Methanococcus vannielii SB: one gene and its partners. The protein of the gene in region 2 binds, or shares a complex with, the protein of the main gene of each other region. Links are inferred from orthologs where the notes say so. Each region holds a gene or a part of one and is shown on either strand. Other genes may lie near its edges. The genes, in order: hdrC, MEVAN_RS00355 and fwdF.

What was found.
Region 1: the proteins of MEVAN_RS00355 (region 2) and hdrC are in contact, whole or in part, in a cryo-EM structure (PDB 7BKB), measured with the Methanospirillum hungatei proteins. The link is inferred for Methanococcus vannielii SB from one-to-one orthologs. Residues at the interface, in WP_011448822.1 of Methanospirillum hungatei: Lys396, Tyr441, Glu455, Tyr458, Tyr459, Gln462, His463, Lys467, Phe468, Ile469, Phe488, Asp491, Leu493, Leu494, Arg496, Pro497, Val498, Asp499, Val500, Glu501; in WP_011448820.1 of Methanospirillum hungatei: Arg18, Arg19, Tyr20, His21, Leu22, Asp24, Ile40, Asn42, Met43, Cys44, Tyr45, Gln46, Arg65, Leu66, Arg69, Val72, Leu73, Leu75, Glu78, Arg100.
Region 3: the proteins of MEVAN_RS00355 (region 2) and fwdF are in contact, whole or in part, in a cryo-EM structure (PDB 7BKB), measured with the Methanospirillum hungatei proteins. The link is inferred for Methanococcus vannielii SB from one-to-one orthologs. Residues at the interface, in WP_011448822.1 of Methanospirillum hungatei: Ala269, Val270, Pro272, Val273, Ile274, Lys275, Pro276, Met281, Gly282, Met283, Ala284, Pro285, Asp306, Ser307, Cys308, Val309, Lys310, Cys311, Leu313, Phe349, Pro350, Ile351, Glu352, Tyr359, Lys360, Asp363, Val365, Ile366, Asn367, Glu370; in WP_011448819.1 of Methanospirillum hungatei: Ser2, Thr3, Leu4, Phe5, Pro6, Lys7, Tyr8, Gln21, Leu23, Leu24, Gln25, Gln26, Asn28, Pro48, Glu49, Thr76, Cys78, Ser79, Tyr80, Cys81, Pro104, Ile105, Lys108, Glu109, Gly110, Thr353, Leu355.

What each region holds. Positions count from the first base shown.
Region 1 is NC_009634.1:524,898-527,965, reverse strand. Bases 27-2,932 are described here. They hold hdrC (CoB--CoM heterodisulfide reductase subunit C), read right to left. Parts: upstream 1,818-2,932; coding sequence 1,236-1,817; downstream 27-1,235. Other genes in these bases: MEVAN_RS02415 (hydrogenase large subunit), read left to right, coding at 2,069-2,932; hdrB (CoB--CoM heterodisulfide reductase subunit B), read right to left, coding at 318-1,220; MEVAN_RS02430 (carboxymuconolactone decarboxylase family protein), read right to left, coding at 27-295. Also shown: more of MEVAN_RS02430, read right to left, coding at 1-26; more of MEVAN_RS02415, read left to right, coding at 2,933-3,068.
Region 2 is NC_009634.1:65,983-69,138, reverse strand. What follows is about bases 33-3,026. They hold MEVAN_RS00355 (CoB--CoM heterodisulfide reductase iron-sulfur subunit A family protein), read left to right. Parts: upstream 33-544; coding sequence 545-2,509; downstream 2,510-3,026. Other genes in these bases: MEVAN_RS00350 (formylmethanofuran dehydrogenase subunit B), read left to right, coding at 2,565-3,026; MEVAN_RS00360 (4Fe-4S binding protein), read left to right, coding at 33-455. Outside these bases: more of MEVAN_RS00360, read left to right, coding at 1-32; more of MEVAN_RS00350, read left to right, coding at 3,027-3,156. UniProt on the Methanocaldococcus jannaschii protein: Part of a complex that catalyzes the reversible reduction of CoM-S-S-CoB to the thiol-coenzymes H-S-CoM (coenzyme M) and H-S-CoB (coenzyme B).
Region 3 is NC_009634.1:609,488-612,430, forward strand. What follows is about bases 58-2,838. They hold fwdF (tungsten-dependent formylmethanofuran dehydrogenase subunit FwdF), read left to right. Parts: upstream 58-809; coding sequence 810-1,868; downstream 1,869-2,838. Other genes in these bases: MEVAN_RS02835 (ThiF family adenylyltransferase), read right to left, coding at 58-119; MEVAN_RS02840 (4Fe-4S binding protein), read left to right, coding at 337-792; MEVAN_RS02850 (4Fe-4S binding protein), read left to right, coding at 1,894-2,136; fwdD (tungsten-dependent formylmethanofuran dehydrogenase subunit FwdD), read left to right, coding at 2,177-2,563; fwdA (tungsten-dependent formylmethanofuran dehydrogenase subunit FwdA), read left to right, coding at 2,586-2,838. In the rest of the region: more of MEVAN_RS02835, read right to left, coding at 1-57; more of fwdA, read left to right, coding at 2,839-2,943.

The DNA of each region.
Region 1 (3,068 bases), 460 kb from region 2 along the record:
TCATTGCTTTTGTAAATGCAGGCATTCCAGATGTTAGTAATACAACCCTTAATGAATCTACAATTTCTTCTTTTGTAATGTTAAGTTCATTCATTCCGCTTCGCATCTGTTTTTCAGTTGCTAAATCGTCCCCAGTTGCAGCAATAATTCCTATGGCAATTAATTTTTGAGTTTTATAGTCTAAAACTTTTCCCGTATACGCAACTTTGTTTAATTCAACAACTGCTCCGTAAATATCGGGATAACTTTCTTTTACGAATTTCATTCCTTCTCCAAAAAAAATTCCTTCTTTCATGTAAGTCCCCTCCTTTGAAACTCTAAATTTGTAATCCAAGCTTTTCTATTAGTGGATTTGCAGGAATAAAGTGTAAGTCAAGTGCAACTTCTTTTGGACTCATGCCCATTGCCATACCTAGTAACTGCGCATAATGCACAACTGGAAGGTTATATTCTCTTCCAAAAGTTTCTTTTATTTCAATCTGACCCCTATCAAACTGTAGGTGACAAAATGGGCATACTTCCGTTACACAATCTGCCCCAGCTTCAATCATACTTTTAATTTTGGTTTCAGCCATTTCAAGTGCAACTTCAGGGTTTCTCGCCCTCACTCCACCACCTGCTCCACAACACATATTTTTGTCTTTATAGTATATTGACTTTGCCCCAATTGCTTTGACAAGTTCATCAAGAGACTTTGGATTTTCTGAACTTTCAATATGTTTTACATCAGTCGGCTTTAAATAGTGGCACCCGTAGTGGACTGCAACGTTTATATCAAGCGGTTTTTCAACTTTTTCAGCAATTTTTTCAGGCCCGTAATCAAAATAAAGGACTTCTGTAAGGTGTTTTACATTAGATTTTCCTTTAAACTCCAATCCATATTTTGAAAGAACTTCATTTACTTTTTCACGTGCACTTTCATTTTCGTGTAATATATGGTTTGCTTCAAATAATGAGCCGTAGCACCCGTTACAAACTGTTAAAATATCCAAATCTGCTTCTTCTGCCATTACAATATTTCTTGCAGCAATTGTAAGCCATGTCATAAGGTCAAATGAACCAAATACTCCCGGAGCAGGGCAGCAAGATGCTTTTTCAAATGGATGAAGTTTTATTCCAAGCTTATCAAGGGCTTTGTACGTTGCACTTTCTATTCCGGGATACCTATTTGGTGCAATACATCCTAAAAAAAACATGTATTCAAAATCTGCTTTAGCCATAAGTTCACCCCCTTCCTAATATTTTGATTTTTTAACTTTCAAAGGTTCTAAATCCATAGTTTCCCTACAAATTCCTACTTTTTTACAAAATTTCAGGTCATCCATTATATCTCTTACCATTTCGAGTGCTTCAGGATATTTATGAGTAGTAGGCGGAATTTCAGTTAAACCAATTGCAAGTCTTGCTTTTTTTATTTCATCATTTACTGGAACTGCGTGGCCAGTTTTAAATACTAATAAACTGGTTTTTCTATGTGGTTCAGCAATATATCCTTCTTCTGCAGCAATATTTCTGATTGTTTTGATAATATCGGTTATTTTTACCTCCCTTGGACATTTTTCATAACATTCATAGCAAGTTGTACACATCCAAAGGTCATCACTTTTAAGCAGGTTATCCATTCCAGAAAGTGCACTCCTTATCAATTTCCTTGTTCTAAGGGCAGTAATTCTACCACTTGGGCACGCTCCAGTACAGGTTCCGCACTGGTAGCATTTTTGAAAAGAAGATGCATTATTGGCGCCAAATACTTCTTTTCCAGCGTCAACTATTTTTTTTGGAAAATTAGGATTAAATTCACTAGATTTAAAAACCATTCGCTTCACCTCCCTTATAGTTTAATTTTTCTTTGAAACTGGATATATATTTGACTAATTTATTCACCTATTATATAGGTATATAATAGGGTATTGGATAATAATTAATAATATAAAAGGGGATTACTAATCTATAATTATCATAATCAATAATGATGATTAATTAATAACGATAAATATTAGTTTTCTATATACTTACGTATAATTTCAATCGAGTTAGATTATTATAAATTACTTTAAAAGTGAGAATCATGTACGAAGGAGAAATCGCAATTGGGCCTGTTCACGCAACAATGCTTGAACCGCATCGTTTAAGACTTTTTATTGAAGATGAAATAGTAAAAGATGCTGAACTTACAATTGGTGTAAACCATAGGGGTGTAGAGAGGTTAATGGAGGGACTTCCCGTTGAAAAAGCATGTATATTGTGCGAAAAAATATGCGGAATTTGTTCACACATTCACCTTTGGAGTGCTGCAAGGGTTGTTGAAATCGGGTGCAAAATTGAAGTGCCAGAACGTGCAAACCATATACGGCTTATTGTAGAAGAATTAGAGAGGCTACATTCCCACACACTACTTTTTGGACATGCTTTTGAAATTTTGGGTCATGAAACAATGTCAATGAGAAGTTTCATGTTAAGGGAGCCCATAATGCAGTTATTTTTTGAAATATCCGGAAACCGAGTTCATTATTCATGCCCCATTATTGGGGGTGTACGGCCAAGATGCAATATTTCGGATAGCCAAATTCCAGTTATACTTGATCGAATTGAAAAATATGAAGAAGGACTTACTAAATTGATAAACCGGACATTAAATGACCCGATGATTGTTTCAAGGGTTAAAAATATTGGTATTTTGGATAGAAAAACCGCTGCAAAATTTCATGCAGTGGGCCCGACCGCAAGGGGGAGTAACATAAAATCAGACGTAAGAAAAATGGGCTATGTTCCTGAATACGACCCTTATGAATTTGATGAAATATTGCTTGATGGCGGAGATGTACTTTCAAGAGTTGCTGTTAGATTTTACGAGTGTTTTGAAAGTATAAAAATCATCAAGCAGGCAATAAATATGCTAAAAGACTGTAAAGACAATAGAATTTACAATCCAAACTATGAACTCCACAAATTTAAGCCAATTGATTGTTATACTGAAGCACAGAGGGGGGAACAATACTACTCCTATGGGCTTGATGATGAGGGGCAAGTAAGACAGGCAAAAGTAAGGACTCCAACTGCAACAAACC
Region 2 (3,156 bases):
ATTTAAAAGTTGAATATGGGCAAGCAAAACCTGCAACTTCTGAAGGAATCATATGGGATGAAGAAAAATGTGTATACTGCGGGCCTTGTGCCATAAAATGTCCAAATAAAGCAATAGCAGTAGTAAATCCAAAAGGACTCGAAATTCCAAGCAAATTGAAAACTGAAAAACAAAACCAATTTAGGATGTGTATTAGGTGCGGTGCTTGCGTTCAAATCTGCCCCACGGGAGCATTAAGACTTGGAAAAATTAATCATAAAGGGAAAGATTACGACAGAATCGAATTTAGTCCTAGTTTATGTAATAATTGCGGAAAATGTATCGAAACATGTCCTTATGACATACTCAAATTAACTGGAAAACGCGAAAAACCACTTGAAGGGTTCTGCGTAATGTGTTTAAAATGTATTGAAGCTTGCGAAAAAGCTAAAAAGAATGCACTATCTTTAAATTAATTTTTAATAGGGCCACCTATTAGAAATATTAATATATACATTAATATATTTATTATGAATAACAGTTCAGGCCAAATATTGGTGATATTATGGAAGAACCAAAAATAGGAGTTTATGTCTGCCACTGCGGTGTAAACATTGGTGGCGTAGTTGATTGCGAAAATGTTGCAAAAACTGCAGAAGGACTCAAAAACGTTGTAATTTCAAGAGAATATAAATACATGTGTGCAGATCCGGGACAAGAACTTATAAAGAAAGATATCAAAGAACTTGGATTAAATAGAGTAATTGTTGCTGCATGTTCCCCACGACTTCACGAACCAACATTTAGACGATGTGTTGAAGAAGCAGGTTTAAACCCATTTTTGTTTGAATTTGCAAATATTCGTGAGCACTGTTCATGGGTACATATGAAAGAGAAAGAAAAAGCAACTGAAAAAGCAAACGATCTCGTTAGAATGGCGGTTGCAAAAGCAAGACAGTTAGACCCATTAGACTACTTAACAGTACCGGTTACAAGAAGAGCACTTGTTATCGGTGCAGGGGTTGCAGGAATTCAGGCAGCACTTGATTTAGGGGATTCTGGGTATGAAACCATTTTAGTTGAAAAAACTCCCTCAGTTGGAGGTAGAATGGCACAACTCGATAAAGTATTTCCAACAAATGACTGTTCAATCTGTATTTTAGCTCCAAAAATGGTTGATGTTGCAAAACACCCAAACATTAAACTTTACTCCTATTCAGAAGTAAAAGATGTAAGCGGATACATTGGAAACTTTAAAGTAAAAATCGAGAAAAAACCAAGATACTTATCCGAAGAAAAATGTACCGGATGCGGTTCATGTGAAGAAGTCTGCCCAATAACCGTTCCAAATGAATTTGACATGGGAATTGGAATGAGAAAGGCCATTTACAAACCATTCCCACAAGCAGTTCCTGCAAAATACACAATCGATAAAGAAAGCTGTATTGATTGTGGATTATGCGCAAAAGTTTGTGGCCCACAAGCTATTAATTACAATCAAAAACCAGAAATTATTGAAGCAGAAATTGGTACAATTATTTCTGCAATCGGTTATGACCCATACGACCCAACAGAAAAAGAAGAGTATGGTTATGGAAAAATTCCAAACGTTATTACGTCAATGGAACTTGAAAGAATGATTAATGCGTCAGGCCCTACAATGGGGAAGGTAATCAGGCCAAGTGATGGTAAAAAACCAAAAAGGATTGCATTTATCCAGTGTGTTGGTTCAAGAGATGCAAAAATCGGTAAAAAGTATTGTTCAAACGTATGCTGTATGTATGCAATGAAGAATTCACAGTTAATTAAAGAAAAATCCCCTGAAACTGAAATTGATATTTATTATATGGACATCCGGGCATTTAGTAAAGGTTATGAAGAGTTTTACGAAAGAAGCTCAAAACAATACGGAATTAAGTTTATTAGGGGAAGACCTGCACAAGTTTTAGACAATCCTAAAACAGATAATCCAACAATAAGATCAGAAGACACGCTTTTAGGAGAAATCTTCGAAAATGACTACGATTTAGTGGTTCTTTCAGTAGGTATGGTTCCGTCAAAAAGTGCTGACGAAGTACAAAAATTACTCGGTGTTTCAAGAACAACTGATAGATTCTTCATGGAAGCCCACCCTAAATTAAAACCAGTTGATACTGCAACGGATGGTGTCTATTTAGCAGGTGCGTGTCAGGGTCCAAAAGATATTCCTGCATCAGTTGCACAAGGTTCAGCAGCAGCTTCAAGAGCAGCAATACCTCTTGCAAAAGGGGAAGTTCAGGTTGAACCAATAGTTGTAACACTTGATGAAGATGTTTGTGGTGCATGCGGTATTTGTGTTCAACAGTGTCCATATGGCGCCCCAAGATTTGTTGAAAAAGATGGAAAACAGGCTTTAGAAGTTCTTTCAGCATTGTGTAAGGGTTGCGGAACCTGTGCTGGAGGATGCCCTAGTGGGGCCCTTGAACAATCACACTTTAAAACAAACCAAATTTATGGGCAGATTGAAGGAGTGTTTAAAGACTCATACTAATCCTATTTCCATTTTTACTATTTTTAAATTGGATGATCTTTAACTGGTGGTATTTATGGAAGTTATTAAAAATATAGTCTGCCCATTTTGTGGAACACTTTGTGACGATATTGAGTGTCATGTAGATCATGGGCATATTGTAAAAACTAGAAATGCTTGTAGGATTGGACATAGTAAATTTACACACCGAGAGGGTGCTGTAAGATATACTGAACCGTTATTTCGGGAAAATAAAAAAGATGAATTCAAAGTAATTGATTGGGACACTGCAATAGAAAAAACTGCCGAAATATTGGTAAATGCTAAAAAACCATTAATTTATGGATTTTCTGCAACTGAATGCCATGCACATATCGAAGGAATGAAGTTGGCAGAAAAAATAAGGGGCTTAGTAAGTAATACTGCTGAAGTATGTCACGGACCAAGTGTTTGGGCACTTCAAGATGTTGGATACCCAATATGTACGCTTGGAGAAGTTAAAAATCGAGCAGATGTAGTAATTTACTGGGGTTCAAATCCAATGCACGCACACCCAAGACACATGAGTAGATACGGAGTATTCGCAAGAGGATTTTTCAGAGAACGAGGGAGAAAAGATAGAACCGTAATAGTTATAGATCCAAGAGAAACCGACACTGCAAAATTAG
Region 3 (2,943 bases), 540 kb from region 2 along the record:
AAACCTCCCCGATGTACCTCTAAAATATCCATAATAACCCTAACACCAAGTCTACCGCACCCGATAACTGAAACAGTCCCTTTAGAATTTAATTTGTCTTCAAGCAGTTTTATATCCATATAATCACTTAAAATTATTTTTTTATTGTAATATTTGTTTTCCAGATATATTAGTTAGAATTTTTTAAATAAATATTTACGCAATTAATTTAAAAGTTACTCTTTGATGTGGTGAATAATACTCACAGATATTTATAAAACTTACTATTTGAATTTAGAAGAATTATATATATAGAAACATTCACTACGTTGTATATGACTCACATGAGATGAAATTATGCCAGAGCATTTACTGTCAGGTATCAAAGCAATTGTCGCAATAAATATGCGAAAAGAGGGAATGCTGCAAAGAGAAATAGCGGATTTTCTCAAAATGGATCGTTCAATCATTTCACACTATTTACATGGCAGATATCCATCTGATAAAGTCATGCGAGTCTCTGAAGAGATTATAAGGTTACCCCTTGAATATGGAATTCCATTGATCACGTCTCTTGGTGATGACAAAGAGATTACAAAAAAATTAGTAGAACGAATTTATAAAATAACTATAGAAATTGACATGGAAAAATGTATTGCGTGTGGTAATTGTTTAGAATGTGAATACGATGCAATATCGGTTTATTCGGAAGATATAGGCATATCTATTGATAAAGAAAAGTGCGTTCTTTGTCTACAGTGTGTTTCCGAGTGCCCTGTCAATGCCTTGAAAATAACTAACTACAAGGTATAATTTTCGGGAGGAATACTATGAAAAATATTAAAAGAGACGAAAAAGACGGCGTCATCGAAATTTCGAGAGAGGGCGTTGAGAAAAGAGTCTTAAAATGGGAAGATTGTGTTTGCGTAGGATGCGGAATCTGTAACGAAATTTGTCCTACAAATGCTATTGAAATGGGGCCCCTTGGTGCCATTTTTAGAGGGGACATTGATGCTCCAAAACTAGATATTTCTGAAAAATGTGTTCTTTGTGGTATGTGTGCTTGTGCATGTCCATTTGATGCAGTTACTTTAAAAATTAACGATAAATTAAATACAGAAATGCCCCAATATCCAAAAATTAAAAGGGGTATCGAATTAAACCAGAAAAAATGTGTTTTATGTGAACAGTGTGAATTAGTTTGCCCACAGAGTGCAATTGATGTAGAAAGAACTATTCCTGAAAGAAAAACGTTGGTTTTAGGCGAAATTAACATTAAAAAAGATGCATGTGTTCTTTGTGGAATTTGTGCAGACTACTGCCCTGCTGATGCAATTGAATTAGTTCCAAACAAGATGAATGCACTAAATTTAAAGCCGATTGCGGACATAAAAGTGGATTTGGATGCATGCGTTTATTGTAAAGTTTGTGAAAAAGCTTGCCCGCATAACGCAATTGAAGCAATTTGTTACAAGTGCCCACTTGCAAGCAGAATTAAAAAGCCAGAACTTTACAGCGAAATTAAAGGTCAGACAAACATAGATAAAGATTTGTGTGTTTCATGCGGATGGTGTGCAAATATCTGTCCAGTTGAAGCAATAACTGTCGAAAAACCATTTGAAGGAGAATTATTAATCGATAATGATACTTGTGGAGCTTGTGGGGCCTGTATTTCAGTTTGCCCTTGTAAAGCACTTGTATTCCCAAAACCAGAAAAAGCTGCAGACAAGGTACCTAAAGTTTCAGTTAATCCGGCTGTCTGTATTTTATGTGGTGCATGTGCACAATCCTGTCCAGTAGATGCTTTAAAAGTTAAAAGGACAAAAATAAATATGACAGAAGCGAATGCACCGGCATGGAAGAAAGCTTTCGAAAAATTGATGAAATAATTGAGATTAAGTTCAAGGTGATTTAATGTACAAACTCGAAGTATATCCTGAGAAGTGTCATGGATGCGGAAACTGTGTTGTTGCATGCCCTGTAAATGCACAAGACCCTGATGTGTCAGGGGGTAAAGGTCCAAGTAGTGATGAAAAATTAATTATGAGAGTTGAAAACGGTGTTGTATCCATCGTAAATAACAGTTTGTGTGGTGGATGCGGCGCATGTATCGAAGCATGTCCTGTGGACGCTATTAAGTTAGTTATTGTAAAGTAACGACAGTTAAAGCATTTTCTATTTGTTGTTGGGTGATATTATGAAATTTATGCTAAATACTGGACGAACAATTTGGCAGGGCGAAGCTATTGAAGCTGGAAAAAACCTTGAAATGTACCGAAAAGCTGCTGCCGTCTGCTATATGAATGCTGAAGACATGGTGCTTTTAGGCGTTAAAGACGGGGATACCATAAAAATAACTTCAGAATATGGCGATGTTGCGGTACATGCATTGACAACTAAAGAACCAGCTCCAATTGGAATGATTTTTGTTCCAATGGGGCCATGGGCAAATCTTGTTGTTATACCTGATACTGAAAGTACATCAATGCCGTCATACAAGGGCCCACTTGCCGTTGAAGTTGAAAAATGCGATGAAGAAGTATTATTAATGGCTGACCTTATGAGAAAAGCATACATTAAATAATATTGATTTTTGGGTGATCTTTATGGAATACATAATCAAAAATGGTACCGTTTATGACCCGTTAAATAAAATTGACGGCGAAAAGATGGATATCTGTATAAAAGACGGAAAAATTGTAAGCTCTGTATCAAAGAATGCAATAGAGATAGATGCAAATAAAAAAATCGTCATGGCTGGAGGTGTTGACTCCCACAGCCACATTGCAGGAGCTAAAGTAAATACTGGTAGGGCATTAAGGCCTGAAGACAGTAAAAAGGATATCTACTCGAAAGAAGGTTTAAGAAAAGGTTCAGGATTTTCAATTCCTTCAACATTTAAGACGGGGTATCAATACTCTGGAATGGGTTATACGACAGTTATAGAAGCTGCAATGCCCCCGT